Regions from separate parts of the Streptomyces sp. NPDC087844 genome, predicted to be linked through region 1. Evidence: riboswitches for the same ligand, from Rfam matches in the RefSeq annotation. Region 1 holds a riboswitch; each other region holds the start of a gene.
The links. Region 1 has a riboswitch for thiamine pyrophosphate ahead of ACIOKD_RS19425 (thiamine ABC transporter substrate binding subunit). Riboswitches for the same ligand answer to the same signal wherever they lie in the genome.

Region 2: another riboswitch for thiamine pyrophosphate. It lies ahead of thiO (glycine oxidase ThiO); the one in region 1 lies ahead of ACIOKD_RS19425 (thiamine ABC transporter substrate binding subunit).
Region 3: another riboswitch for thiamine pyrophosphate. It lies ahead of thiC (phosphomethylpyrimidine synthase ThiC); the one in region 1 lies ahead of ACIOKD_RS19425 (thiamine ABC transporter substrate binding subunit).

Annotation. Positions count from the first base shown of each region.
Region 1 is NZ_JBIUVD010000009.1:98,164-107,938, forward strand. It holds gene ACIOKD_RS19405 (LOG family protein) at 1-395, shown strand, start outside; gene ACIOKD_RS19410 (LAETG motif-containing sortase-dependent surface protein) at 532-1,221, shown strand; gene ACIOKD_RS19415 (ABC transporter ATP-binding protein) at 1,801-2,832, opposite strand; gene ACIOKD_RS19420 (ABC transporter permease) at 2,835-4,541, opposite strand; gene ACIOKD_RS19425 (thiamine ABC transporter substrate binding subunit) at 4,517-5,617, opposite strand; TPP riboswitch at 5,696-5,801, opposite strand; gene rlmN (23S rRNA (adenine(2503)-C(2))-methyltransferase RlmN) at 5,840-6,946, opposite strand; gene ACIOKD_RS19435 (DUF6233 domain-containing protein) at 7,207-7,548, shown strand; gene ACIOKD_RS19440 (hypothetical protein) at 7,614-7,826, shown strand; gene ACIOKD_RS19445 (phosphatidate cytidylyltransferase) at 7,936-9,084, opposite strand; gene frr (ribosome recycling factor) at 9,084-9,641, opposite strand; gene pyrH (UMP kinase) at 9,762-9,775, opposite strand, start outside.
Region 2 is NZ_JBIUVD010000003.1:412,273-422,047, reverse strand. It holds gene ACIOKD_RS08760 (DUF4396 domain-containing protein) at 1-457, opposite strand, end outside; gene ACIOKD_RS08755 (deoxyribonuclease IV) at 588-1,457, opposite strand; gene pknB (Stk1 family PASTA domain-containing Ser/Thr kinase) at 1,583-3,505, opposite strand; gene ACIOKD_RS08745 (thiazole synthase) at 3,719-4,513, opposite strand; gene thiS (sulfur carrier protein ThiS) at 4,517-4,723, opposite strand; gene thiO (glycine oxidase ThiO) at 4,720-5,976, opposite strand; TPP riboswitch at 5,974-6,087, opposite strand; gene ACIOKD_RS08730 (hypothetical protein) at 6,140-6,484, shown strand; gene ACIOKD_RS08725 (NAD(P)/FAD-dependent oxidoreductase) at 6,564-7,793, shown strand; gene ACIOKD_RS08720 (Rv2175c family DNA-binding protein) at 7,941-8,312, shown strand; gene thiE (thiamine phosphate synthase) at 8,438-9,088, shown strand; gene metF (methylenetetrahydrofolate reductase [NAD(P)H]) at 9,259-9,775, shown strand, end outside.
Region 3 is NZ_JBIUVD010000017.1:19,946-29,720, forward strand. It holds gene ACIOKD_RS28640 (IclR family transcriptional regulator) at 1-465, shown strand, start outside; gene ACIOKD_RS28645 (SsgA family sporulation/cell division regulator) at 565-1,005, shown strand; gene ACIOKD_RS28650 (YibE/F family protein) at 1,168-2,649, opposite strand; TPP riboswitch at 2,721-2,877, shown strand; gene thiC (phosphomethylpyrimidine synthase ThiC) at 2,870-4,789, shown strand; gene ACIOKD_RS28660 (DUF397 domain-containing protein) at 5,428-5,613, shown strand; gene ACIOKD_RS28665 (helix-turn-helix transcriptional regulator) at 5,712-6,788, opposite strand; gene ACIOKD_RS28670 (hypothetical protein) at 7,053-7,925, opposite strand; gene ACIOKD_RS28675 (metallophosphoesterase family protein) at 8,110-9,336, opposite strand; gene ACIOKD_RS28680 (LacI family DNA-binding transcriptional regulator) at 9,513-9,775, opposite strand, start outside.

The DNA of each region.
Region 1 (9,775 bases):
CGAAAGGCAACGCCTCCGTCGGCGTCCCCACCTGGTTCTACGGGCACGAGCCGCCGAACGCCTTCGCCTCCCACATAGCCAAGTACTTCGCCAACGCCACCCGCGAGGACGGTCTGCTGGCCCGCGCGAACGCGGGTGTGGTCTTCCTGCCCGGCGCCGCCGGGACGGTCCAGGAGATCTTCGACAGCACGACCCCCAACTACTACGAGTCCCGCGGCGAACCCACCCCCATGGTCCTGGTGGACCGCGCCCACTGGACGCAACGGCTGCCCGCCTGGCCGCTCCTGCAGGCCCTCGCCCGCGACCGCTCGATGGAGTCCCGCATCACGCTGGTCGACCGGATCGAGGAGGCACCGGAGGCGCTCGACCGCCTGTCGCGTGTAAATGAAACCTAAAAGCCAAGGGGCAAGACGGACACACGGATTGACAACCGGAGACGGTGCCCAATAAACCTGTGAGGCGTCTGGGAATGCTGTTTCGCAGTAGCTCCCATCAACCCCCCTCATTTTGTGCATCCCGTGAAGGGCAATCGTGTCCATATCTCGCCGTACCGCACGTTCTGTGCGCATTCTCGGAGTTGCCTCCGCCTCGGCCGCGCTCACGCTCGGCCTGGCCGGCAACGCGCTCGCCTGCAACATCAGTGAGTTCACCGCCGTCGCCAAGTGCGACGGCACCAAGGGCGTCATCAGCGTCACCGACAAGGACCCGTCGGGCGTCAAGGCCACGGTCACTGTCTTCCTCGAGTCGAACGGTGCCGATGAGAAGCAGGTCGGCGAAGCGCAGGAGGTCGAAGGCACGCGTGAAGGCGTGACCATCGACTTCTCCGAGGACTGGAAGCCGAACGCGACATACCGCGTGCACGTCAAGGCCGGCAACCAGGTCGACGAGGACATCAAGCCGAACCTCGTCACCCCGTCCGAGGCCTGCGAGTCCCCGGAGACGACCACGCCTCCGGCGACCCCGAAGCCCTCGGAGAAGCCCTCCGAGCCCGCGGAGGAGCCCTCGAAGCCCGCCGAGTCCCCGGAGCCGTCCGAGTCGGAGAGCACTCCGGCCGCGTCGACCGGTGACAACGCGCCGTCGCCGGCGGGCGACTCGAACCTCGCCGAGACCGGTTCCAGCTCCAACACCGGTGCGATCGCCGGCATCGCGGCCGCGCTCGTGGCGGCCGGCGCCGGCGTGATGTTCGCGCTCCGCCGCCGAGGCACAGCGAACAACCGCTGACACCACCCAGGTCGCAGCAAGCCCAGTAGTGGCCCGCCCCCGAACAAGGGGGCGGGCCACCGCCGCGTCCGGGGGCACGGGGAACGCCGCAGTCCTCTGCCTTCAGGGACGCGGGGAACGGCGCAGCCCTCCGCCCTCCAGGGGCACGGGGAACAGCGCAGCCCTCCGCCCTCCAGGGGCGCGGGGAACAGCGCAGTCCTCCGCCTTTTAGGGGCGCGGGGAACGGCGCAATCGTGTCGCCTTCCGGGGGCGCGGGGAACGGCCCTACCAGCCCCCCCCAGCCCTCACCAGCCCGCAGGACGCACACACACGCCCGCGGCGGCCGACGCACCCCTCACTCGAACCGGCCGTACGGGCCGTACCGGCGACACGCGGCGACACGCGGCGACACGGAACGACCCTGCGCCCATCTCCGCGCCCCCCGCGAGCCAGACACCCAGGGAGACGGAGTCGCCGTCCTCGGGCCCCACGACACCCGCCACGTCCTCGACGGGCACGTTCCTGCTCGCCCCGTGCGGACGATGTGTGAGATCGACACCCCCGAGACAGGCCCGCAACCGCGCGGCCCGCAACCGCACATCAGGGCCCCGGAACTCCTCCGAGTACGACGATCTCGGCTGCGTCGAAGACCACCCCGACCTCTTCCCCGGTCTCCGGCGCGTCCCGCAGCGCACACGCAGCTTCAAGCCGCGGCGCTCCCGCCGGCTGCAGTTGCACGGCGACATGGGTGCCCCGGAAGGTCCGCGCGGCCACCGTGCACCGCAGCCCCTCCTCGGCGGGTACCAGCCGTACGCCCGCGGGCCTGACGAGCAGCGTGACCTCGCCCCGCGGGGTGTCGGGGAGCACCGGCAGCTTGCCCCAGGGAGTGTCCGCGGCCTCCCCGGAGACGGTCGCCCCGGTCACGTTCTCGAAGCCGAGGAAGCGGGCCACGAACTCGTCGGCCGGACGCTGCCAGACCTCAAGAGGCGTACCCGACTGGGCGATCCGCCCGTCCCGCATGACGACGACCCGGTCGGCGAGCGCGAAGGCCTCACCCTGGTCGTGGGTGACCGCGAGCACGGTGGTACCCAACTCGTTGAAGAGTTCACGCAGTTCGACCACCAGTCGCTCACGCAGCGAACGGTCCAACTGGCCGAGCGGTTCGTCGAGCATGAGCAGCCGGGGCCGAGGAGCCAGGGCACGGGCGAGGGCTACCCGCTGCTGTTCGCCACCGGAGAGGGAGGCGACGTCCCTGCCCTGCGCGCCCGGCAGTCCCACGAGCGCCAGCAACTCCCCCACCCGCAGCACCTGTCGCTGCTTCGACTCCCCGTGCATACGCAGCCCGAAGGCCACGTTTTCGGCCACATCACGCTGCGGGAACAGCTGATGGTCCTGGAACATCAGGCCGACACCCCGCTTGTGCGCGGGTACGCCGTCGAGGTCGCGGCCGTCCAGGAACACCCGCCCGTCGTCCAGGTGCTGCAGCCCGGCGACAGCCCTGAGCAGGGTCGACTTGCCGCTGCCGCTGGGCCCGAGGACGCACACGATCTCGTGCTCGGCGACATCGAGCCCGACCTCGTCCAATACCGGGCGCCCCCCGAACCGTACGGTCGCCCCATCGAGTTTGAGCATCGTCAGAACTCTCCCGTCCGGTCGGAGCGAAGGTCGGTGCGAAGGCGTTCGAGGACCAGCAACGCCACCGCGCACACCAGCATCAAAATGGTCGAGAGGGCCATGGCCTGTCCGTAGTTGAGGTCCCCGGCCCTCCCGAGCAGTCGCGCCACGGCGACCGGCAGCGTCGGGTTGTCGGGCCGTGCGATGAAGACGGTCGCGCCGAACTCGCCCAGCGACACCGCGAAGGCGAACCCGGCCGCGATCAGCATCGCCCGCCGCGCCATCGGCAGATCGACCTCGCGCCACACCCGCCAGGGCGAGGCCCCGAGCACCGCCGCGGCCTCGCGCAGACGTCCGTCCACCGCGCGCAGCACCGGCAGCATGGTCCGTACGACGAAGGGGACGCCCACCAGCGCCTGCGCGAGCGGCACCAGGATCCAGGTGCTCCGCAGGTCCAGCGGCGGTTCGTCGAGCGCGATGAGGAAGCCGAAGCCGACGGTCACGGCGGAGACGCCGAGCGGCAGCATGAGCAGCGCGTCGAAGCCGCGGACGAGACGTCCCAGACGTCCCGCGTCCCGGCGGGTGAGGGCGGCGGCCGCCAGTCCGCCGATCAGCAGCGCGATGGCGGTGGCGGCGAAGGCGTACCGCAGCGAGTTGCCGACCGCCTCGATCGGCGGGACCAGGAAGAGACTGCCCTCGTTGCTGGTGAGCGCCTTGTAGTAGCCGAATCCGGGGGCGTCGAGCGAGCGCTCGACCAGGATCGCGAGCGGCAGGACGAGCAGGACGGCGATGGAGCCGAGGACGCCCGCGAGCAGCGCCCACTGCCCCGCCCCGCGCGGCCGTCGCGCCGTCGCTCCGGCGTCGACCAGCCGCAGGGCCGTCTCCCGCCGCCGTACGGTCCGGGCGTGGACGGCGAGGATCGCGCCCACCGCGGCGAACTGGACGAGCGTCAGCACGGCGGCCGTCGAGAGGTCGAAGATCTCCGAGGTCTGCCGGTAGATCTCGACTTCGAGCGTGGAGAAGGTGGGGCCGCCGAGGATCTGCACGACGCCGAAGGAGGTGAAGGTGAAGAGGAACACCATGAGGGCGGCGGCGGCCACGGCCGGGCCGAGCGCCGGGAGCGTCACCCCGCGCCAGGCCGCGAACCGTGAGGCGCCGAGCATCCGCGCGGCCTCCTCCTGCCGCGGGTCGAGCTGCGACCAGAGGCCGCCGACCGTGCGGACGACGACCGCGTAGTTGAAGAAGACGTGCGCGAGCAGGATGGCCCACACGGTGGTGTCCAGGCGTACGCCCCACAGCTCGTCGAGCAGCCCGCCCCGCCCGAGCAGCGCCAGGAAGGCCGTTCCCACGACGACCGTCGGCAGCACGAACGGCACGGTGACGACGGCCCGCAGGATCTGCTTGCCCCTGAAATCAAAGCGCGCGAAGACGTACGCGCCGGGGAGCGCGATCAGCAGGGTGAGCGCGGTCGAGGCGAGCGCCTGCCAGGTCGTGAACCACAGGACGTGCCGGATGTCGGGCTGTGCGAGCACGTCCCAGATCCGCCCGAGCCGCCAGACCCCGTCGACCTTCAGCCCCCGAACGGTGATCGCGGCAACCGGATAGGCGAAGAAGACCCCGAAGAACGCGACGGGCACGGCCATAAGACCGAGCCGCGCCACGCTCCCCCGGCGCGGGCGGGAGCGCGGGCGCGCGCCGGGCTCTACTTCAGTACGAGCGAGGTCCATGACTTGACCCACTCGTCACGGTTGTCGGCGATCCTGGCGGGGGCCAGGGTCTCGGGGTTCGCGGCCGCCGGCCCGTACTGCGTGAACGCGTCGGGCACCTTGGCGCCCTCGACCACCGGGTACACGAACATGTTGAGCGGCATGTCCTCCTGGAACCGCTTGCCGATCAGGAAGTCGATGAGCGCCTTGCCGCCCTCGGTGTTCTTCGCGTTGCTCAGCAGGCCCGCGTACTCGACCTGGCGGAAGCAGGTGCCGTCCGCGACACCGGTCGGCGCGGTCTTCGGCTTGGGGTCGGCGTAGATGACCTCGGCGGGCGGCGAGGAGGCGTACGAGACGACGAGCGGGCGGTCGCCCTTGGCCTTCTTGCCTCCGGCGGACCCGGAGAACTCCTCGTTGTAGGCCTGCTCCCAGCCGTCGACGACCTTCACACCGTTGGCCTTGAGCTTCTTCCAGTAGCCCGCCCAGCCGTCGTCGCCGTACTTCGCGGCGGTGCCGAGCAGGAAGCCGAGGCCCGGCGAGGACGTGGAGGCGTTCTCGGTGACGAGAAGATCCTTGTACTCGGGCTTGATCAGATCGTCGAAGGACGTCGGCGGGGCCAGCTTGTGCTCGCTGAACCAGGCCTTGTCGTAGTTGACGCAGATGTCACCGGAGTCGATGGGCGTGACCCGGTGCTTGCCCTGGTCGACCCGGTACTGAGCCTGGATGCCGTCGGCGCCCTCGGCCTCGTACGACTGGAACAGTCCGTTGTCGAGCGCGCGGGAGAGCAGGGTGTTGTCGACGCCGAAGAAGACGTCTCCCTGCGGGTTGTCCTTGGTGAGGATCGCCTTGTTGACGGCCTGCCCGGCGTCGCCGTCCTTGAGGACCCTGACCTTGTACCCGGACTCCTTCTCGAACGCCTTCAGTACGTCCTTGGTGTAGGCGAAGGAGTCGTGGCTGACGAGGGTGACGGTCTTGGACCCGGAGCCCTCGTCGCCGGAGCCCTCGTCGGACGACCCGCACGCGGTGAGCGCGGCGAGACCGAGCCCGGTGGCCGCGACCACGGCGGTGGTCCTGAGGGTGTTGCTCTTGTTGCTCACTCGATTCCTCCTGGGTTGACCAGGAAGAGACGCGGCCCTGCCGGGGACCTCGATCGGATCCCGGGCAGGGCGCAACAGCTTGAGTAGTGACCGAACTTCCTACCCAGAATGACCTGGGCGAGGTTCAGAGGGTCTGCGGGCTGTCCCGCACTCTCAGCGCTGTGGCGCTCCCCTGTCGGAATATGAAGATGTCGTCGTACGAAAAGTACTGCGCCCGTCAGCCTACCGCTCGGTGGCCGCGAGCTGTCCGCACGCCCCGTCGATCTCCTGGCCACGGGTGTCCCGGACGGTGACGGGCACACCATGAGCGGCGATCGCCTCGACGAACGCCTTCTCGTCCTCGGGCCGCGAGGCGGTCCACTTGGAACCGGGCGTGGGGTTCAGCGGGATCAGGTTCACATGCACCGGCTTGCCCTTGAGCATCCGCCCGAGCCGGTCACCACGCCACGCCTGGTCGTTGATGTCCCGGATGAGCGCGTACTCGATGGAGAGCCGGCGCCCCGACCTGGCCGCGTACTCCCAGCCCGCGTCGAGCACTTCCCGTACCTTCCACCGCGTGTTGACCGGTACGAGGGTGTCGCGCAGCTCGTCGTCCGGTGCGTGCAGGGAGATGGCGAGCCGGCACTTGAAGCCCTCGTCGGCGAACCGGTTGATGGCGGGGACGAGACCGACGGTCGAGACGGTGATCCCGCGCTGCGAGAGCCCGAGCCCGTCCGGCTCCGGGTCGGTGAGGGCCCGGATGGACTGGACGACCCGCTTGTAGTTGGCGAGGGGCTCACCCATGCCCATGAAGACGATGTTGCTGAGCCGCGCCGGGCCGCCGGGGATCTCCCCGTCGCGCAGCGACCGCATGCCGTCGACGATCTGGTGCACGATCTCGCCGGTCGACAGGTTCCGGTCGAGGCCGGCCTGTCCCGTCGCGCAGAACGGGCAGTTCATCCCGCAGCCGGCCTGTGAGCTGATGCACATGGTGACCCGGTCCGGGTAGCGCATCAGCACGGACTCGACGAGGGTGCCGTCGAAGAGCCGCCAGAGGGTCTTGCGGGTGGTGTCGTCGTCGGTGGACAGATGCCGCACGACCGTCATGAGCTCGGGCAGCAGGGCTTCCTGCAGTTTGGCGCGCGAGCCGGCAGGGATGTCGGTCCACTGCTCGGGATCGTGCGCGAACCGCGCGAAGTAGTGCTGCGAGAGCTGTTTGGCACGAAACGGCTTCTCACCGACCGCGACAACGGCCTCTTTACGCTCGGCGGGCGTGAGATCGGCAAGGTGCCGCGGCGGCTTCTTGGCTCCGCGGGGGGCGACGAATGTGAGTTCTCCGGGCTTAGGCATGGCTGTACCAGTGTCGCAGATCGAATCATGTGACCTGGGCCGCAGGAGCCCGGAGTGTGCGGTCACACAGGGCGGTCACCGCACCTCTACGACCACACCCCCACAGCCGCGCCTGCCTGCCCCCGCCCTCCACGGCTCCTCGCGGGCTCACGGGCCTGCTCTCCTCGCGGGCTCACGGGCCTGCTCTCCTCGCGGGTTCACGGGCCTCTTCCGCCGGGGGCGTTGCCATCTAGGCCACACTTGGACCTAGAATCGAACGCGTGTCCGATAAAGTGCCTCGCCTGGATCGCCTGCGCAGCGTCCGCGAATGGCTGGCCTGGCAGCTGCGCCGCACAGACGACACCATCGCCGAGCTCGAACGTCAGGAGGCAGCCGCTGCCCGTACCGCGCGCACACCACCCAAACCCACGCCCGGCTGGAAGCTCGCGTTGCGGAGAGCGGGTGGCAGAGCCACCCCCGACGCCGTCCACAGGAGTGACTGCGGCATGGCCGGCAAGAACACGAAACCGCTGCCCCGCGAGCAGGCGCTCCGGGCTCTCACGGAGGACGGCATCACCGCGTGCCCCTACTGCCGACCCGACAACGATCTGGGTGTGCTGTGAACGGCGAACGGCCGCAGGACGAGAACACGAACGGGACGGACGCGGCGCCCATCGTCGTGCACCGCATGACGGGCGCCCGCGGGCGCCGGGTCACCATTCACGGCCGGGTCTTCGGCCTCGCCCACAGCGACACCGACCTGGTCGAGTTCCTGCGCCGGGCGGGCCTGCCGGACGACGCCTGGGAGCTGCTGGACGACCCGCGGTGGGTGAAGTGGCAGGGTGGCCGTCCGCACGAGTACTCCCCGGCGGGCCCGGACGCCGAAGACCCCCGGCCCTGATCGGCTGGGGGTCTCCCGGGTCACGCGGCGCTCGGTCCGATCAGAGCGGTCCGATCAGATCGATCCAGTCACATCGACCGGTCAGATCGGTCCAGTCAGATCGATCCGGTCAGCCCGATCCGACGAAGAGCACCAGCAGCAGCCACACCACGGGAGCGGTGGGCAGCAGCGAGTCCAGTCGGTCCATGATCCCGCCGTGGCCCGGGAGCAGGGTGCCCATGTCCTTGATGCCCAGGTCCCGCTTGATCATCGACTCGCCGAGGTCGCCGAGCGTGGCGCTGGCCGCGACCGCGAGGCCCAGAAGGAGCCCCTGCCACCAGGTGCCGTCGTCGATGAGGAACTCCATGCACAGCGCGCCCGCCACCATCGCGAAGCCGAGCGCGCCGAGCAGGCCCTCGCGAGTCTTGCCGGGACTGATGCGCGGGGCGAGCTTGTGCCTGCCGAAGCGCCAGCCGACGGCGTACGCGCCCGTATCGCTGACCACGGCCAGCAGCAGGAACGTGAGGACGCGCCACGCACCGTCGTCCGCGGTGAGCATCATCGCCACGAACGTGGCGAGGAACGGAATGTAGAAGGCCGCGAAGACCCCCGCCGTGACGTCCTTGAGGTAACCCTCGGGCGGTTCCGTCATCCGCCAGACCAGGACCGCGAGCGCGGTGAGCGCCATCGCCACCCAGGCGCCCTCGGGCCCGCGGACGTAACCGGCGACGACCATCGCCGCACCGCCCAGCGCCAGCGGCACGAGCGGCGCCTTGATGTCCTTGCGCTCCGCGAGCCTCGACGTGAGCTCCCACAGGCCGACCACGACAGCGACCGTTATGACGCCGACGAAGAGGGCCTTGACGACGAACAACGACGCGACGATCACCACGCCGAGCCCGACAGCGACCCCTATGGCAGCCCCCAGATCGCGGCCCGCGCTCTTCTTCTGCGGCGCGGGTGCGGGCTGTGCGGCGCTGGTCATGGGCTCCTGCGGATTCAGCGGGCGCTGCGACGAAGCCTGGAACGGCGGCGGCGGCGCCGACGGCGGTGGCGTCTCGTCGCGGAACGGGGGGCCGCCCGTCCGAGCGGCCCCCCGGTCGTCATCCTGGTCTCCGCCATGCGCGGGTACGTCGGGCACGATGGGCATGGGGCGAGTCTGCTGCGCGTGGTGCGCATCGTACGCGGGACCCGCCGGGGCAGCCCCCTGGCCAGGCCTCTGGTCGGACGGCCCCCAGTGCCCGGCTTGTGGCGGTGCCCCCCAGGAAGAGTCGTTCATCAGACTTCGAGCAGCTCTGCTTCCTTGTGCTTGAGCAGCTCGTCCACCTGCGCGACGTACTTCGCGGTGGTGTCGTCGAGCTCCTTCTCCGCACGGCGGCCCTCGTCCTCGCCGACCTCGCCGTCCTTGATCATCTTGTCGATGCCGTCCTTGGCCTTGCGGCGGACGGAACGGATCGAGATCTTGGAGTCCTCGGCCTTGGTGCGGGCCACCTTGATGTAGTCCCTGCGGCGCTCCTCGGTGAGCTCGGGGAACACCACCCGGATGATGTTGCCGTCGTTGCTCGGGTTGACGCCGAGGTCGGAGTCGCGGATCGCCTGCTCGATGTTGCGCATCGCGCTCTTGTCGAACGGGGTCACCACGGCCATACGCGGCTCGGGCACCGAGAACGAGGCCAGCTGGTTGATCGGGGTCAACGCGCCGTAGTAGTCCGCCACGATCTTGTTGAACATCGCCGGGTGCGCACGGCCTGTGCGGATCGCGGCGAAGTCCTCCTTGGCGACCACGACGGCCTTCTCCATCTTCTCCTCGGCTTCGAGGAGGGTCTCTTCGATCACCACTTGCTCCTGCGTGTCTTGAGTAGGCCCGGCTGCGGTTCCCTGGCGGTTAGGCGGCCGGCTGCGTCGCGTCTTGTTCCTGAACGGTTCCCGACCGGCAGGACATTGTCCATCCCCCGGTCAGGCCCGACTGC
Region 2 (9,775 bases), on a different contig from region 1:
AGTGGTGGTACTGGTGCACCACGGCGTGGCCCTTGCCGCGACCGATCGTCCACTTGTTGACCGGCGTCGTGACCACGAACGCGGCGGCCAGCGCGATCGCCAGCACCCACCAGAACAGCGCGTCCCCGAGTCCGGCGTCCATCGCGCCCGGCCAGACGACGATCACGCCGTTGTCGATCAGCTCCATCACCGCGATGGAGAGCGTGTCCGCGGCGAACGCGACCCGGATCGCGGTCCTGAGGTCGACGCCCGCCTTCAGTACGCCGCGCAGTGTGAGCGCGTAACCGAAGAAGAAGGCCAGGGTGATCGCCAGTACGAGCGTGGGCACGGAACCCCAGCCGAGCGCGGTGCCGATCACCATGCCGAGCACCTCGCCGATGGCGCACCCGGTCAGGCAGTGCAGCGTGGCCCGGACGGCCGTGGACCAGCTTGCGTGCGGGTGTCCGTCGTGCTGCATCAGAGCCCCCGACGTTGAGTGACGGTTCCTGTTCAAGGGTCGGAACCATATACCCCCCAGGGGTATTCCCTCAAGGGGGCCCACCGCCGTGGGAGTGGCGGTTGCCGGAGCCCGGGTGGGGTCTGTTCGCTCAGCCGTCCCTGAGCTTCTTCAGGCGCTCCACGTCCGCCGCGTGCCCCTCCTTGCCGCCGGGCGTCTCGATGATCAGCGGTACGCCCTCGGTGGCGGGGTGTGTCATCAGGGCGCGGAACGGGTCCTCGCCGATGTGACCGGCGCCGATGTTCTCGTGGCGGTCCTTGTGGGCGCCGGCCACGTCCTTGGAGTCGTTGGCGTGGATCAGCTTCAGGCGGCCCTCGCCGACCGTGTCCACCAGCAGATCGAGGGTCTGGTGCATCCCGCTGGGCCCGGTGAGGTCGTGGCCCGCGGCGAAGATGTGGCACGTGTCCAGGCAGACACCCAGCTTGGGATGGGCGTCGAGCGCCTCGAAGTACGGCCCGAAGTCCCAGGTCCGTGAGCAGAGCGAGGCGCCCTGACCGGCGGTCGACTCCAGCAGCAGGAACGGGTCGTCGTCGTGGGTCAGCTCGTCCAGCAGCGGCAGCAGGTACTCACGTACCTGCCGGAGCGCGACCGGGCGCTCCCGGCCGCCGGTCGCCGAGCCCGTGTGCACGACCACGCCGAGCGCCCCGATCGCCCGCCCTCTGCGCAGTGAGTGCCGCAGCGACTCCACCGACTTCTCCACGGTCGCCTCGGTGTGCGAACCGAAGTTGATCAGGTAGGGCGCGTGGACGTACGCGGGGATGGACTCCGCGGCGCAGGCGGTACGGAACTGCTCGTCCTGGGCCGGGTTCCCAGGTGGTGTCGCCCAGCCACGCGGGTTGGCGACGAAGACCTGGACGGTCTCGGCGGCTACCTCACGCGCGTACGAGAGGCCTACGGAGGCAAGACCTCCGGCGACGGGGACATGGCCGCCGACAGGGTTGCGGGACTGCTGAGTGCTCACCCTCCAAGGGTGTCACGCGGTCCCGGCCGCCCTGTCGGCGGCCATGTCCCCACAAGTCCGACGAACCTCGCTCATCGGCCCAGTGGCCGAGCGCCCTCGACGGCGCTGCTCGGCGCACCGGCTGCTCAGCGGATCTCGATGGTGATCTTCGACCCCTTGGGCGCCTTCTCGCCGCCCTCGGTCGACTGGCTCTCCACCGTGTCGCCGAAGAGTCCCAGCAGCCCGCGGTCCTCCTCGACCTCGAAACCGGCCTCTTCCAGTTCCTGCTTCGCGTCGTCGACGCTGTCGCCCACGACGTCCGGCACCTCGACCATCGGCGGGCCCTTGGACACCGTCAGCTTGACGGTGTCGCCCTGGGCCACCTGCTTGTCGGGATCGGGCGACTGCTCGGCGACCTGGCCGGCCTCGTAGTCGGAGGTGATCCGCCCGGAGGTGACCTCGACCGTCAGACCCGCGTCCTCCAGCTCCTGCCTGGCGTCGTCCAGGTCGTCGCCGAGCACGTTGGGCACCTCCACCGGGCTGCCCTTGCTGACGACCAGCGCGATCGCCGAACCGCCGCGGCGCTCGGTGCCCGCCCCCGGCTTTGTGCCGATCACATAGCCCGCGGTGACGTCTTCATGGAAGGACTTGGTGACCATGCCCGCGGCGAGGCCTTCCTTCTTCAGCCGCTCCTTGGCCTTGTCGAGCGTGTAGCCCTTGAGGTCCGGCACCCGCACGGTGTGGGGGCCCTTGGAGATCGTCAGGGTCACGGAGCCGTTGTCGCGGATCCGGGTGGTCGGCTCCGGGTCCGTGCTGACGACCCTGCCGATCTTGACCGTGTCGCTGTACGCCTTGGTGGTCCGCACGCCGAGGCCGGCGTCCTCGATGCTCTTCCTGGCCTGCGCCTCCGTCTTGTCGAGCACCGCGGGGACCTCGGTGAACTGGCCGGAGTTGATGTACCAGACCCCCGCGCCGACGCCGAGGACCAGCAGCACCGCGGCGACGATCGCGAGCACACCCCGGCGAGGTGCCGTCGTGCGGACGCGCCGCGGCGGCTCGGGCGGCGGGGACGGCAGGAAGCTCGTGCGGTGGAGCTCCGCGTCGTCCTCGTTCACCGGGAGCAGCCGGGGCACCGACAGCGAGCGCGGGATCACGCTCGTACGGTTGTCGGCGCCCGGGCGGTCCGTGGCGACGGCGCCCGGCGGCACGGCGTCCAGCTGGTCGTCGCTCAGGGCGCTGCGCGCGTCCAGGGTCTGTGCGAGCAGCGCCACCGCGTCGTACGGGCGGATCTCGGGGTTGCGCGCGGTCGCCGAGGTGACCAGCTCGTCGAGTTCGTGGGCGAGGCCCGGCACGAGCGCCGACGGCGGGGGCACGTCCTCGTGGAGGTGCTTGTAGAGCACCGCCGCGGGTGAGTCGCCCGAGTGCGGCCGGTCGCCGGTCAGCATCTCGAAGAGGAGGATGCCGCACGCGTACACGTCCACACGGGGGTCGGCCGTGCCGTGTTCTATCTGCTCCGGCGCGAGATACGACACCGTGCCCAGGATGGCGCCCGTCGTGTGGGTGACCGTGTCCACGGCCCGTACGAGCCCGAAGTCCGCCACCTTCACCCGGCCGTCGTCCCCTATCAGGACGTTCTCCGGCTTCATGTCGCGGTGCACGAACCCGGCACGGTGCGCGGCGCCGAGCGCGGCGAGGACCGGCTCCAGGATGTCCAGCGCGGCCCGCGGCTGGAGCGCCCCGCGCTCGCGCAGTACGTCGCGAAGGGTGCATCCGGCCACGTACTCCATCGCCAGATAGACGTAACTGCCGTCGGTGCCCTGGTCGAAGACCTGCACCACGTTCGGGTGGGCGAGCCTGGCCACCGACTTGGCCTCGCGGATGAAACGGTCGACGAACGAGGCGTCGGCCGCCAGGGTCGGGTGCATCACCTTGAGCGCGAGCACCCGGTCGAGGCGGGTGTCCACGGCCCGGTAGACCGTGGCCATCCCGCCGACCGCGATGCGGGCGTCGACGCGATACCGACCGTCGAGCACATGCCCGACCAAGGGGTCTTGAAGGGTCGTATCCACGCAGGTGAGTGTACGAGCCACCACTGACGGAGCCGCCCGTGCGGGCGATTCCGGGGCGGTACTGAAGCCGAGCTGTGACGCATCTCGCACGCCGGCCGACCGGCTACGGCTTACACGTTCGGGACGGATTCGGACGCGCGTTCCGGCCAGAACTCGGAGAAAGCAGCGAGGCGGGAGGAGGTGTGAGGCGGCATGAGGAAGTGCGCGAGAACCTCAGAAAGCGGGGCGTTCCGGATCGAGTCGCGCGATGCCCTCCGACGTGGACGAGGCCTCCGCGAAGTGGCGGCGCGGAATGCGCCCCGCCCGGTACGCGAGGCGCCCGGCCTCGACCGCGTGCCGCATGCCCTCGGCCATGAGGACCGGCTCCTGCGCCCGGGTCACCGCCGAGGCGAGCATCACACCGGCGCACCCCAGCTCCATGGCGAGCGCCGCGTCCGACGCCGTGCCGGCTCCCGCGTCCAGAATGACCGGTACGCACGCGTGCTCCACGATCAGCTGGAAGTTGTGCGGGTTGCGGATCCCGAGCCCCGACCCGATGGGCGACCCGAGCGGCATGATCGCGGCGCAGCCCACGTCCTCCAGCTTCCGTGCGAGGACCGGGTCGTCGTTCGTGTACGGCAGGACCGTGAAGCCGTCGTCGACGAGGGTCTCGGCGGCGTCGAGCAGCTCGATCGGATCGGGCAGCAGTGTGCGCTCGTCGGCGATGACCTCCAGTTTGACGACGTCCGTGCCGAGCGCCTCGCGCGCGAGGCGGGCCGTCAGGACGGCCTCCCCGGCGGTGAAACAGCCCGCGGTGTTGGGCAGTACGCGGATGCCCAGCCGGTCGAGCACGGAGAGGACCGAGCCATGGGACCCGGGGCTCACGCGCCGCATGGCGACCGTCGTCAGCTCCGTGCCGGACGCGACGAGCGAGCGCTCCAGGACGTCGAGGCTGGGGGCACCGCCGGTGCCCATGATCAGACGGGACGCGTAGGACGTACCGCCGAGGACGAAGGGGTCGTCGGCCATGGGTCAGCCTCCTTGGACGGCGGTGAGTACTTCGACGCGGTCGCCCTCGCGCAGGAGGGTCGTCGGCCACTGCGTGCGCGGGACGACGGTCTCGTTGAGGGCGGCGGCGACCCCGGAGGGGGCCGCGCAGAGAGCGGTCACGAGGGTGTCGAGAGCGGTGTCGGCGGCGAGTTCCCGCCGCTCCCCGTTGACGAGGACGGTCACGCTCATGCGGGCTGCTCCGTGCGTGCGACGGCGTCGAACCGCCGGGGAGTGAACGGGCGGGCCTCCTCCGGGAGCTCGCCGGTGGTCAGGGCGTGCGCCAGGGCATCGCCGGTGACCGGGGTGAGCAGCACCCCGTTGCGGTGGTGGCCGGTCGCCAGGAGCAGCCCGGGGAGTTCGGTCGGGCCGAGCAGGGGCGCGTTGTCGGGGGAGCCCGGGCGCAGTCCGGCGCGCGTCTCGGTGAGCGGCAGCTCGGTGATGCCGGGAACGAGTTCGTGGGCGTCCCGCAGCAGCTCGTACACGCCGCCCGCCGTCACCGTGGTGTCCCAGCCCAGCTCCTCGCTGGTCGCGCCGACGACCAGCTCGCCGCTCTCGCGCGGCACGAGGTAGACGTGGCTGCCGCGGACCATGGCGCGCACGGTCCGGCTCAGGAAGGGCGCGTTCCGGCCGCGGAGCGCCGAGGCCCGCTCCGGCATGGCCAGCCGCAGCACCTGCCCCTTCACGGGCCGCACCGGCGGCAGTACGTCCTCGGGCACACCCGCGAGACGTCCGCTGAGGCTGCCCGCGGCGAGGACCACCTGCCCCGCGGACAGCTCCGTGCCGCCCGTCGTGACAACTCCGGCCGCGCGGTCCCGTACGACGGTCAGCCGCTCGGCCCACGTCCGGTGGAAGACCACTCCGGCCCGTTCACAGGCCGTGACCAGAGCCGCGGCGAGGCGCCGCGGGTCGATCTGGTGGTCGCCGTCCACCCGCAGTCCGCCGCGCACCCCGGGCGCGAGCATCGGCTCCAGGCGGCGGCACTCGCGGCCGCTCAGCCACTCCGACTCCAGGCCCGAGCGGCTCTGCAGGGCGTGCAGTTCCCGCAGGTGGGCGCGGTCGTCGGCGTCGAGTGCGACGGTCAGCGTGCCGCACCTGCGGTATCCGAGGTCCTGGCCGGTCGCCTCGGTCAGCTCCGCGACGAAGTCCGGATAACGGTGCGCCGAGGCCAGGTTGAGGCCCAGCAGGGTCTCCTCGCCGTAGTGCAGCTCCGTGACGGCGGCCAGCATCCCGGCCGCGACCTGCGCGGCGCCACCGCCGGGCTCGGGATCCACCAGCGCGGTCGTCAACCCGTGCCGCGCGGCCCGCCAGGCGGTGACCAGGCCGATGATTCCGCCTCCGACGACCAGAACGTCGGAGGTAGGGCCATCGACGCCGTGACCATCGACGCCGTGACCATCGGCGGCCAGGACGTGGGGTGAAGGTGCTTGTGGTGTACGCGACATGGGCGTCCAGCCCCTCCCTTCGCCGGCATGACCCGGATCAGGTTCGTACGGTCGGAGGCCGTCCCAGCCTCCCTCTCAGCCCGGTACGTCCGGGCTCCCGCGAGTGCTTTACGTTGGCCACCCTAGCTCTTCGCCTCGCACCTCAGTAAGGGAGCCTCACGGCATGGCCCGCTCGCTCGACGGACTCGTTCTCGCCCCCGTGGCCGACCAGGCACCGGGGCAGGTGGGTACGCGCACCCGGTTCTCGTACCACGAGCGGGACGGCGCGGTCTGGGCCGAGTACGCGGGCGGCGACGTCGTGCGCGGCCACCTCGTGGGCACCCGCGAGGGCGACCGGCTCGACTTCCGGTACGTACAGCTGAAGACGGACGGAACCACCTCGTCCGGGCACTGTGTGTCCCAGGTCGCCGAGACCCCCGACGGCCGGGTGCGGCTGGCGGAGACCTGGGAGTGGGAGTCCCAGGAGGGCAGCGGGACGAGTGTGGTCGAAGAGGTCACCAGGAGCTGACGCCGTGCCGGAGGCTGTGCGACAGCTCATCGACCGTGCCCCTGACCGACGATCTCACCGATCTGTCTATGGTGACCGGGTGAGCGAGCTGACACAGGAAACGGGCCCGGCGGCGCGCGTACGCGTCGTGATCGTCGGTGCGGGCATGGCCGGCGTGCAGACCGCCGTCGCCCTGCGGGAACAGGGCTTTCCCGGCAGCGTGACCCTGATCGGCGCGGAACCCCACCGGCCGTACGACCGCCCGCCGCTCTCCAAGGCCGTACTGCTCGGCAAGGCCGAGGGATCCGCCTTCGACGTCGACTTCGAGAACCTCGACGTGGAACTGCGCCTGGGTCTGGAAGTCACCGGCGTCCGCCCGGCCTCCCGCGAGCTCGACACGGCCCAGGGACGCGTCCCGTACGACGTCCTGGTCGTCGCCACGGGGGCGGAACCCGTCCGGCTGCCGGGCACCGAGGGCGTACCCGGTGTCCATCTGCTGCGCACCCTCGACGACGCCGAGCGGCTGCGCCCCGTCCTCGCCGGGCAGCACGACATCGTGGTGGTGGGCGCGGGGTGGATCGGCGCGGAGTTCGCCACGGCGGCGCGTGAGGCGGGGTGCGCGGTGACCGTCGTCGAAGCCGCCGACCGGCCGCTCGTGGGCGCGCTGCCGGCCGAGGTGGCCGCGCCCATGGCCGCCTGGTACGCGGACAGCGGGGCGTCGCTGCGCACCCACGCGCGCGTGGAGCGCGTCGAGCCCGGCGCGGTGGTGCTGGACGACGGTTCGCGGCTGCCTGCGGGCGCCGTCGTGGTCGGTGTCGGGGCACGGCCGGCCACGTCCTGGCTGGCCGGTTCGGGGATCGAACTCGGCGCCCACCGGGAGATCGTCGCGGACGACCATCTGCGCACCTCCCTCCCGGACGTGTACGCGGTCGGCGACTGCGCCTCGTTCCCGTCGGGGCGCTACGGCGAGCGCCTGCTGATCCACCACTGGGACAACGCGCTCCAGGGCCCGCGCACGGTCGCGGCGAACATCGTGGGGGAGACGCCGGCGCCGTACGACCCGGTGCCGTACTTCTGGTCGGAGCAGTTCGGCCGCTTCGTGCAGTACGCGGGGCACCACGGGGCCGCCGACGCCCTGCTCCGGCGGGGGGATCCGGCGGGGCCCTCCTGGTCGGTGTGCTGGCTCCGCGAGGGCCGCCTGGTCGCGGTCCTGGCGGTGGGGCGCCCCCGGGACCTGGCGCAGGGCCGCCGGCTGATCGAGTCGGGCACCCGAATGGACCCCGCCCTGCTGACGGACCCGACCCGCCCCTTGAAGGGGGCCGCGCTCTAGCGCGCCGCGCTTCCGCGGGGAGGTGTTTCGTCGTCTGCGACCAGCCACAGACGGCCCGTACCGGCGAACGGCCTGGTGTGTGCCCGGTCACGGTGGAGCGGGCCGCCCGGGTACCGGGTGTCAGTGGGAGATGGCAGGCTTGTCCTCGTGACCGAGATTGACGCAAAGATCGATGCTCTCGTCCCCGCCTGGCTCACCCTCCCCGACATCGCCGAACAGTTCGGCGTCGAGGTGACGCGCGTCCGGCAGCTGGTCAGGGAAGGCCAGCTGATCGCCGTACGACGTGGTGAGAACCGCGCGCTGCACGTCCCCGCCGCTTTCATCGACGTGGACGAACAGAAGGTCGTCAAGGGCCTCGCAGGCACCCTGACGCTCCTGCGGGACGACGGCTACAACGACGAAGAGATGCTGGAGTGGCTCTTCACCCCCGACGAGAGCCTGCCCGGCACCCCCGCGCAGGCTCTGAGTGAGAATCGCGGCACGGAGGTGAAGCGCCGCGCCCAGGCGCTCGCCGTCTGACCCGAGCACGACGCAGATCCGCATCGCCGCACGGCGTACGGGCCGCGGGCCGCGAACTGTGAAGACAGGAGTGGGCCCGCGGCCCGTACGCCACCGACACCAGACACCACACGGGGGACCCACGCATGCCCGAACCCACCGCACGCGCGCAGCTCGCCGACGCCCGGGTCTACCTCTGCACGGACGCCCGCAGGCGCCAGGGAGACCTTCCCGCCTTCCTGGACGCGGTCCTCGCGGGCGGCGTGGACATCGTGCAGCTGCGCGACAAGGGCATGGAGGCGGCCGAGGAACTCGACCACCTCGCGGTCCTCGCGGACGCCTGCCGCCGGCACGGCAAGCTCCTCGCGGTGAACGACCGGGCCGACGTCGCCCACGCCGCCGGAGCCGACGTCCTGCACCTCGGCCAGGGAGACCTCCCCGTCCCCGCGGCCCGGGCGATCCTCGGTGACGAGGTCCTGATAGGCCGCTCCACGCACGCCGGACCGGAGGCCTCGGCCGCCGCCGTCCAGGACGGCGTGGACTACTTCTGCACAGGCCCCTGCTGGCCGACCCCCACCAAGCCGGGCCGCCACGCGCCGGGCCTCGACCTGGTCCGGCACACGGCCGCGCTCGCCACGGACCGCCCCTGGTTCGCCATCGGCGGCATCGACCTCGGCAATCTCGACGAGGTGCTCGAAGCGGGTGCCCGCCGGGTCGTCGTCGTACGGGCGATCACCGAGGCCGACGACCCGGGCTCGGCGGCGGCGGAGTTCGCCAAGCGGCTCCGGGCGGCGTGAACCGCGAGCGCCGGACAGAGCAGCACGGAGCGGGACAGGGCAGAACAGATACGTGCCGATCCGGGATCGGTCGAGCGCCGGTTGTCCGAGGAGTGGACAACAAGTCGGCAAATCGGGCAAAGTTCCCGCATCCGGTTGGGGGACTGCCTGCCCCTGGCTAACCTGCGGGTATGGCCCTCGGATCTGCTTCCACCAGGACTGACCGCGCACGCACCGTGCGCGACATGCTCGCGACCGGAAAGACGACCTTCTCGTTCGAGTTCTGGGCGCCGAAGACCGAAAAGGGCGAGCGGAACCTGTGGAACGCGCTGCGCAGGGTCGAGGCGGTCGCCCCCAGCTTCGTCTCGGTGACCTACGGCGCCGGCGGCACCACCCGCGCCGGCACGGTCAAGGCGACCGAGCAGATCGTCTCCGACACGACGCTCACCCCGGTCGCCCACCTCACCGCGGTCGACCACTCCATCGCGGAACTGCGCAACATCATCGGCCAGTACGCGGACGCCGGGATCCGGAACATGCTCGCCGTGCGCGGCGACCCGCCCGGCGACCCCATGGCCGACTGGGTGGCGCACCCCCAGGGCCTCACCTACGCGGCCGAACTGGTCCAGCTCATCAAGGAGTCCGGCGACTTCTGCGTGGGTGTCGCGGCCTTCCCCGAGATGCATCCGAGGTCCGCGGACTGGGACG
Region 3 (9,775 bases), on a different contig from region 1:
GGTGCGCCCGTCTACTACGCGGTCTACCGCGGCGGGGAGATCGAGGTCCAGTGCGTCGCCGACACCCCGGGCAACCCCGCGGTCGAGGAGTGGGCGGACTTCCGGGAGACGGGGCACGCGCACGCGATCGGCCAGTGTCTGCTGTCCCAGCTCGACGCGGAGGGGCGCAGGGACCACCTATCCCGCTATCCCGTGCGATCCGTCACGCCGTACACGGTGCGTGACGATCAGACCTTGATTCGCCGTCTCGAATCGACCAAACGTATGCAGCCCATGATCGAACGTCAGGAGTACGCGCTGGGAACGGTCTGCGCCGCGATCCCGCTCACGCTGGGCAGCACGGCGGCCACGGTGGCCATCTCCATGCCTTCCCACCAGGCCGATCGACTGCTGCCCGCGGCGCGGCGACTGCAGAGCGAGATCGACCAGTTGCTGGGGACGCTCTCCGTCTCTATCAGCATCTGAAAACTCACTCCTTGTGATCTGGTGTACACGTTAAGCAAGATGCCAGAAGTGTTTAGGTGGACGATTCCCGGCCATGGACGGCAAACGACGGGGTAGGCGATGCGCGAGTCGGTAGTACAGGCAGAGGTCATGATGAGCTTCGTCGTCTCGGAGGAGCTCTCCTTCCGCATTCCGGTGGAGCTGCGTTACGAGACCTGTGATCCCTATGCCGTGCGTCTGACCTTCCACCTGCCCGGTGACGCTCCGGTGACCTGGGCCTTCGGCCGGGAGTTGCTGATCGACGGTGTGGGCCGGCCGTGCGGGGACGGAGACGTGCACATCACTCCCTCGGACTCCGAGAGTTTCGGCGATGTGCTGATCCGGCTTCAGGTGGGCGTCGACCAGGCTCTGTTCCGCTGCGGTACGGCACCTCTACTGGCGTTCCTCGACCGTACGGACCGGCTGGTCCCGCTGGGCCAGGAGCGCTCCCTCGCCGGCTTCGACACGCATCTGGACGAGGCCCTGGACCGCATCCTGGCGGAGGAACAGAGCGCGGGGTGACGTGGCGGCGGCCGAAGTGAGGGAACGCTTCCGCGCTTGTCGCCGCCCGCTGCCCAACCGCGCACCGCCCGCCGCCCGCGGTCGGCCGACAGCCGGTCCCGCGCGGGCGGTGTCCCTGTTCCGGGGCCCAGAAAAACGGTCAGCCCCGGTGCCGTGCCGGCTTCAGTGCTTGCGGCGGCGGCCGCTCCCACCGCGCAGCGGTGCCTTCGCCCCGGACTGCGGCTGCGGCTGCGGCTGCTGGACCGGGGCAGCGTCGCCCAGGCGGTCGGCCGAGACCACCAGGGCCGCGAGCGCCGTCGTGACCGGCACCGAGGCGACCAGCCCGATCGAGCCGACGAGCGTGCGGACGATCTCCGCGGCCACCAGTTCACTGTTGGCCACCGCCCCCACGCTGCTCTGCGCGATGGAGAAAAGCAGCAGCAGAGGCAGCGCCGCGCCCGCGTAGGCAAGGACGAGCGTGTTGACGACAGACGCGATGTGATCGCGTCCGATACGGATGCCCGCGCGGTACAGCCCTCGCCAGCCCATCGTCGGGTTGGCCTCGTGCAGCTCCCAGACCGCCGACGTCTGGGTCACCGTGACGTCGTCGAGCACTCCGAGCGAACCGATGATGATCCCCGCGAGCAGCAGACCACTCATGTCGATGGACGGGTAGAGGCCGTGGATCAGGCCGGTGTTGTCGTCGGTGTTGCCGGTCAGCGCGGCCCAGTCGATGAACACTGAGCCGAGCAGCCCGATCAGCACCAGGGACAGCAGCGTGCCCAGTACGGCGACCGACGTCCGGGCCGAGAGACCGTGGCACATGTAGAGCGCGATCAACATGATGGCGCTGGCCCCGACGACCGCCACGACCAGCGGATTCGACCCCTGAAGGATCGCGGGCAGGATGAAGAACGTCAGGATCATGAAGCTGACGGCCAGCGCGATCAGCGCCATGACACCGCGCATCCGGCCCACCACGACCACGGCGAGGGCGAAGATGCCGGCGAGCAGCGCCATGGGGAGCTTGCGGTTCACATCGGTGACCGAGTACTGGAGCTCCTTGGGGGCGTCGGGCGCGTACGCCACGATCACCTCCTGGCCCTGCTCCAACTGGCGCGAGGAGTCCGGCTGGACGATCTCCGTGAAGGTACGGCCCTTGTCCTTGCCGGAGTCGACCCGGATCGTCGCCTTTTTGCAGGTGCCTGAGTCCTGTTGCTGAGCCGATGAGCCCTCGGCCGTCGAGGTGTCACCGGTCGGAGTCCCGCCCGAGGCGTTCACGGACTTGCAGTCGACCTTGTCGACCTTGGTCACGGTGGCCTGCTGGGTCTGCCGGTCGAAGCCGACACCCGTGCGCTCATGACCGGGGGCGCCGCCCGGCCAGAGCACAGCGAGACCCACAACGACCGCCACGGCGAAAGGAATCAGCACCGCCGCGATGATCTTGCGCAGGTGCATGGAGACAGGGGCCGCGGGGCCATGACTGTGCGAGTGGCCGTGCCCGCCGCCGACAGGTCCGTCGCCGTCGCCACCGCCGGGCCGGTCGCCACCGCCTCCGGGGCCATGGGATCCATGTCCAGGTCCGCCGCCGTGACCGTGGCCGTCGTGGCCGTGTCCGTGGGGCGATTCGGACGGCGGAAGTGGGGGCTGCTGCGTCGTGGTCACCGACCGATCATCGCAAGAACGAGAGAGGCCCACTGTTCACCGCGCCCATTGTGACGCTAGCGTGGAAGCACCTTTGCACACGCGGGAGCTCGGAGCACCGGGCTGAGAGGGCGCTGACCTCCGTATCCGCGATGTTTCACGTGGAACATCGCCGGACGGGAAACGCTGCGTCGACCGCCGAACCTGTTACCGGGTAATGCCGGCGTAGGGAGTAGGTCTCATGACCAACAAGGACGTACGCACGCCTGTCTCCAGTCAGACGGGCGGGGCGCCCGCCTCGGCCGACGGAACCGAGCTGTCCGCGGCGGCCGAGCACGACGGCGCAGCTGCTTCGCCCGAGAACGACGAAGCCGGTAACGATGAAACCGGTAACGATGAAGCCGGTAACGATGAAGCCGGGAAGTCCATCGGCTGGCACAAGGCGTATGTCGCGGGCTCGCGCCCCGATCTTCGGGTGGCGGTCCGTCAGGTGCACCTCACCAACGGTGAATCGGTCACCCTGTACGACACCTCCGGCGCGTACACCGATCCGGTCGTCGACACCGACGTACGCAGGGGTCTGGCGCCCCTGCGCGACAACTGGATCATCACCCGTGGCGACACCGAGGAGTACGCGGGCCGTCCTGTGAGCCCCGAGGACGACGGGATCAAGCACACCTCGCCGCGCGGCGGACTGCGCAACCTCGACGCGGTCTTCCCGGGGCGCCTGCGTCTGCCCCGCCGGAGCCGTGACGGGCAGGCGGTGACGCAACTCGCCTACGCACGGCGGGGCGAGGTCACGCCGGAGATGGAGTACGTGGCGATCCGGGAGAACGTCGGCCCGGAGGTCGTCCGTGAGGAGATCGCGGCAGGCCGGGCCGTGCTACCGGCCAACGTCAACCATCCGGAGATCGAGCCGATGATCATCGGCAAGCGGTTCCTGGTGAAGGTCAACGCCAACATCGGCAACTCCGCGGTCACCTCCTCCATCGAGGAGGAGGTCGACAAAATGACGTGGGCGACGCGCTGGGGCGCCGACACGGTGATGGACCTGTCGACCGGCCGCAACATCCACACCACCCGTGAGTGGGTGCTGCGCAACTCCCCCGTCCCCATCGGCACGGTCCCCCTCTACCAGGCACTGGAGAAGGTCGACGGGCGTGCCGAGGAACTCACCTGGGAGATCTACAAGGACACGGTCATCGAGCAGGCCGAGCAGGGTGTGGACTACATGACCGTCCACGCGGGTGTGCGTCTGCCGTACGTCCCACTGACCGCGAACCGCAAGACCGGCATCGTCTCGCGCGGCGGCTCGATCATGGCGGCGTGGTGCCTGGCGCATCACAAGGAGTCGTTCCTGTACGAGCACTTCGAGGAGCTCTGCGAGATTCTCGCCGCGTACGACGTCACGTACTCGCTGGGCGACGGGCTGCGGCCCGGGTCGATCGCGGATGCCAATGACGCCGCGCAGTTCGCGGAGTTGCGCACCCTCGGAGAGCTCAACAAGGTCGCGAAGCGTTTCAACGTACAGACCATGATCGAGGGCCCGGGGCATGTCCCGATGCACAAGATCAAGGAGAACATCGACCTTCAGCAGGAGATCTGCGAGGAGGCTCCGTTCTATACGCTGGGCCCGCTGACGACCGACATCGCCCCGGCGTACGACCACATCACCTCCGGCATCGGTGCCGCGATGATCGCCTGGTGGGGCACGGCGATGCTCTGCTACGTCACGCCCAAGGAACACCTGGGCCTGCCCAACCGTGACGACGTCAAGACGGGTGTCATCACCTACAAGATCGCGGCCCACGCGGCGGACCTCGCCAAGGGACATCCGGGCGCACAGGAGTGGGACGACGCGTTGTCGGACGCCCGCTTCGAGTTCCGCTGGGAGGACCAGTTCAACCTGGCCCTGGATCCGGACACCGCCCGGGAGTTCCACGACGAGACCCTGCCGGCCGAACCGGCCAAGACGGCGCACTTCTGCTCCATGTGCGGGCCGAAGTTCTGCTCTATGAAGATCAGCCACAGCATCAACGAGCAGTTCGGCGGTACGGCGTCCGCGGGGGCCTCGCCCGAGGAGGTCGCCGACGGGATGCTCCAGAAGTCGAAGGAGTTCGCCGCCGCGGGTAACCGGGTCTATCTGCCCATGGCCGACTGAAACGGGCCGCCCGTCGGCTCGGGTGCCGTACGGGCGCCTCTTTGGCCGATCGAACGGTCATGGTGCCGTGGTGCCGAGGTCCTGGACGATGCTTTCCAGGACCTCGGTGGTCCGGCCGACGCCGGCTCGCGGATGAGGCCGGTGATGAAAGAGGGACGCTATTTCTTTTCGAGCCACCAGATCAGTAACGAGACTGCTCCGGCCCCAAGTGCCGTGCAGGCTCCCTTGAATGCGTTGGCGCCTGCGGTGCGCGCCCATTGCTTCCAGTTCGTTGAGCTGGTCTTGTGTGGTGAGTAGCCCTCCGAGATGGAGTCTGTAGACTCCATGGCAGAGCTCCTTTCGGTTTCGCAGACGAGGGTGCTTGGCGTGAGGGAGTCCGTGACCTGAAGCTTGCCGGCCGGGTCGCCGGGCTCCCTTTTGCTGTGTTCACTCGGAACAATCTTGGTTTCTTTTCGGCCAGGCGTTTGAGCACCGAGGCCGATATTTTATTGTGTTTGCGGGCCATATACCTCCATTTATCGTCATGTGCTGGGCGCTCGCGTGCATCTTGGCAGTGCTGATGTCGGCGCCCATAATGATTTGGATGCCGAAATGCCTCGGCATCGCCATCCAATGGTTGGTGCAGACATGGGGGTTGCATGCGAGTCGAGGATGCTGAGGTGCGATGGCGGAAGAGCTCGGCCACTAACGGAGGAAATTGCGTCGAGGTGGCTCTCGCTGATCACGTAGCCGTTCGCGATTCACATTTTCCCGACCGGGCGCTACTGGGTTTCAGTACTCATGCCTGGCGATCATTCCTTTCTGAGCTGAAAATTTCCGATTGAGGACCTTGCTTTTTAGCGGCTTGCTCTGCTGGCTCTTCGGGTTTGTTTTCAGGTCGGCCAGTGACGTTCCGTGACATGCTCCCCTGCTGTCTTCAGTGTCACTCCTGACCGAACAGAAACTCTCTCGTCACTTCAGTCGCGACCCCCCTCTCCACATCCCAGAAGATATCGAGATAGTCTGTCGGGCGACGTTGTGACGTGCGCCCAAGAGCCTTCTCGCTCAGAATGGCTTCGCCGTCTGGGTTCTCCAAGTAGACGACCATCTCGTCCTCGTCCTCGGGGAACTCGAAGAGGGCATAAGGCGAGCCGAAGCGCGGATAGATGCCGACGCTGAAGGGGACGGTCAGTACCGTGACTTTCGGCATCTCATTGATTGTCAGCAGCTTTTCGAACTGCTTGTCCATGGTCTCGGGTGATCCCACGGTCCTGCGGATCACGGCTTCGTCCAGGATGAAGAAGGACTCCGGGCCATCCGGCTGAATAAGACGGTCCTGGCGTTCCAGGCGCAGTTGCACGAGTTGCTCGGTCTTCTCCGTCCCGAAGTCGAGCCGGTTCAGGACCACACGCATGTACTCTTCGGTCTGCAGCAGGCCGGGCACCAGGTTGGGCTCGAAGTTTCTGATGATCGACGCGGAGCTCTCGTATCCGAGGTACGTCTCGAAGTCCTGGGTCACCCACGGGCGGTACTGGTCCCACCACGGCGGCCGTCGTGCGGCACGCGCCATGTCTGTCAACACCTTGACCTGCGCCTGCTCGGTGATCCCGTAGTGCTCCGCGAGCACCCGCACGTCGGTGACCGACACGCCGACCGTGCCCGCCTCGATCCGAATCACCTTCGAGGGTGACCAGTCCAGCTGCTCCGCCACCTCACGCTGCTTCAGCCCCGCGCTCTCCCTCGCCTTCTTGAGGCGGTCACGCAGTCGTGCACGCTGGAATCCGGGCTCTTCCTGTGGCACCGAGGTCTCCGTCCTGACGCTGTTGGCGTTGTCCGTCAGTAGGCTAGTGGCCTCAAGGCGACCAGGCACGCCGCTTACGGCTGCTCGGCGGATGGTGAGGACACTGTCTGCTGCCGCCCCGAACGCCTGGACCCCATGAGCCGCAAGGCTCAGCGCCTGCTGACTCAACGCCGCCAGCCTGCCTGCTTGTGTACTGAGTGCGTGCTGCTGGATTGCCACATGGCATATAGCATCCTTCGCGCGCACGAATAAAACAAGCCCACCTGCGAATCTGTGCAGCAGAGTTGATTTATGGGGCTTGATTTACGGCGGGGCCCTATTTTTTTATCGTGGTGATACATGACGCAGGAGACGTAAGTGCATGCTCTGGCGAAGCGCACGCTCTGGCGACATAACTGGGGGGACGTAAAAAGAAAAGATCGACGACGGATTTCCGTCGTCGATCATTCTTGCCAGGACGGGCGGTATCGGCGGGCCCGGACCCTACTCCGGAGCGTGCTCCGGTCCCCCGAAGTCCGGGCTGCTGAAGTCCGGGCTTGAGTAGCTGGGGCGGGGACCCGCTGCCGCACCCCCGTCAGGGCTGCTGAAGCCGGGGCGGTCGTAGCCGAGCTGCGGCATCCGGCTGACAGGTGCCGTCGGCTTCGTCCGGCCGAGTGCCGCTGTACCCGGGCCGGCGAGAGCCTCCCTGAGGAACGGCATGAGGCCGCGCTCCAGGAGGGCTTCGTGCCAGGCTTCCCTGGCCAGGGTGACCTCCTCGCTCCGCTCGCCGTGCACACCGGCCTGGAGCGAACTGGCGCCGTTGCGCAGTGCGGCGAGCAGCAGGCAGACGGCGGCGACCAGGATCGAGACCGCCGTGATGGCGCCGAAGACCCAGCCGGTGGTGAGAAGGGTCCGTGCGATGCCCGGCTGGGGGTCGAGCATCTTCAGGATGTAGCCGACGAGCAGGAAGATCGCCGCGGCGGTGCCGGCGAGGACCGGGGCGAGCACGGCGACAACCGCGGCGGCACCGGCCCCCGCGGTCTCGGCGACTTCCCCCATGGCGGTGGCGAGCCCCACCGCGCTCGTGCCCGGATCCGAGGAACTGGTGGATCCTTCGCGGACGGGAGGGGCGGACGGCGCCGGCTGGCGCAGTTCCTCGCGAACCTTCACATAGTGCTGGTACTCGCTCGCCGCGGCGGCCGTGATGAGCGCGGTGGCGTTGAGTGCCATCGTGCGCAGTTGTTCGGGGTTGAGCCGCTGACCGACAGCGGCGAGTTCCGGACGGTGTGGTGCGGAGCGCAGCGCCTCGTCGAGGATCCGCTCGTACTCTTGGCGGTCCTCGTTCAGCAGGTGCTGCGGAACGCTGTTCATGTGCATCCCCCGATGCTCCGTAGGGCTGGGTGACTCGGCATGCTGACGAGCCGTCGGGCAGAAACGGAGGGGAGCCTGCTACGGATAAGCCGATGGTAGAGCGATGACGGCACAGGGTGACAGGGGGTTTCCAGAATTTGCCCCGGGACCGCACGCGTCCTCCATCGCAGGACGTGTGCCCCGTGAACGCTCAGCTATCCAGGGGGAGCTGTTGGACCAGCAGCTTTCCGGCCATGGTCACGCCGCCGTCCATCGCGATCGCGAGCTTGTCGGCGTACACATGAGGTTCTTCGACCGCGAGAGCCGGTGACCTCTCCCCGTCCTCCGATCCGACTTCGCCCCGGAGATACGGAATGGGGCTGTGACCATGGACGATGCGTGAACCGCCGTAGGTCTCCAGCAGGGAGCGGACCGCCTGCGCACCGCCGTCGTCGCGGAACGCGAAGCGCTTGGTGAACTTGCGGAAGAGGTCCCAGCACTCGTCCGGGTCATTGCGGGTGAGGGTTTCGCGGATGGTGTCGTTGACCGCTTCGATGGAGTCGCCGTAGTCGAGATAGGCGGTCGTGTCGGAGTGCACGAGCAGATGCCCGTCCGCCAGTTCCATCGCGTCCAGGCGGGCCATCCACTGCAGATGATGGTCCTGGAGACGCTCCATGTCGGTTTTCTGGCCGCCGTTGAGCAGCCAGGCGGCCTGGAAGGTGGCGGTTCCCGCGCCGGAGTTGACGGGGGCGTCCCCGAACCGCCTGGCGCCCAGGAGCAGCAGTTCGTGGTTGCCCATCAGCGCCTTGCAGTAGCCGCCGACCGCGGCGGCCTCCGCGGACAGCCGCATCACGAGGTCGATGACGCCGATCCCGTCGGGGCCTCGGTCGGTGAAGTCACCGAGGAACCACAGCCGGGAGGTGCCGGCCGCCCAGCGGCCTTCGAGGTCGATGAGCCCCTTCTCGTGCAGCGCGGAGACGAGTTCGTCCAAGTACCCGTGCACGTCACCGACGACGTACAGCGGACCCGGTCCCTCCTCGGGCTGCGGAATCTGCCCGGCCTCGGGGTCGACCGGCATCTGAACCGTGTCACCGCGGTTGATGACCGGCAGATCGCGCTCCGTCGGCGTGTAGCCCTCCGGCTCGGCGGCGGGGACGCCGGCCTCACCGTGCGGCGGCCCGCCCGCGTAGGAACCGGATCGGACGTACGGCTCCGGGGGTCCGGTGTACGGGTCGGCGGCCTGGTCGTACGGCTCGGCGGAGCGGTCGTACGGTTCGGCCGGCCGGTCGTACTGCCCGGGCGGTGCCGGGTGCGGTCCGGGTGGCTGCGCGTACGGACCGGCTTCGTGGACGTACGCCGGTACGCGGAAGTCGCGCACCGTCGGCGTCCGCATCTCGGGTCCCTGACCGGCCCCCTGAGTCATCGACCCCTCCACCACCATCGCGCCGCATCTGCACCGCGTCGGACTGCCTGGTCGCAGCGGCCCGCGGTGTCGTCCGCCCATCATAGGAATGCGGATCGCGCCATGTGATGACCCAGGGGTGGTGAATCGGAGCAGAACCCCAGTTCACCGTGGTTTTCTACCGAATTGAGGGGGGCTTTCCGCGTCGGAGGTCACCCCTGCTCCGGAGACCTCGGGGGACTGACGGTCGTCCGTGGCGACCGTCGTTCGGAGGAGGTGCGCACGATCAGCTCCGTCGGTATCACCTGCTCGACCGGTTGGTCCGATTCGACCCCCTCGATGGCGTCGATGAGGAGCTGGACCACGGCCGTGCCGATTCGTCTCGGTTTGAGCGAGAGTGTCGTGACGGGCGGTTCGGTGCTGGCGTAGACGGTGGACTCGCTGCAGCACACGAGAAGCAGGTCGTCCGGTACGC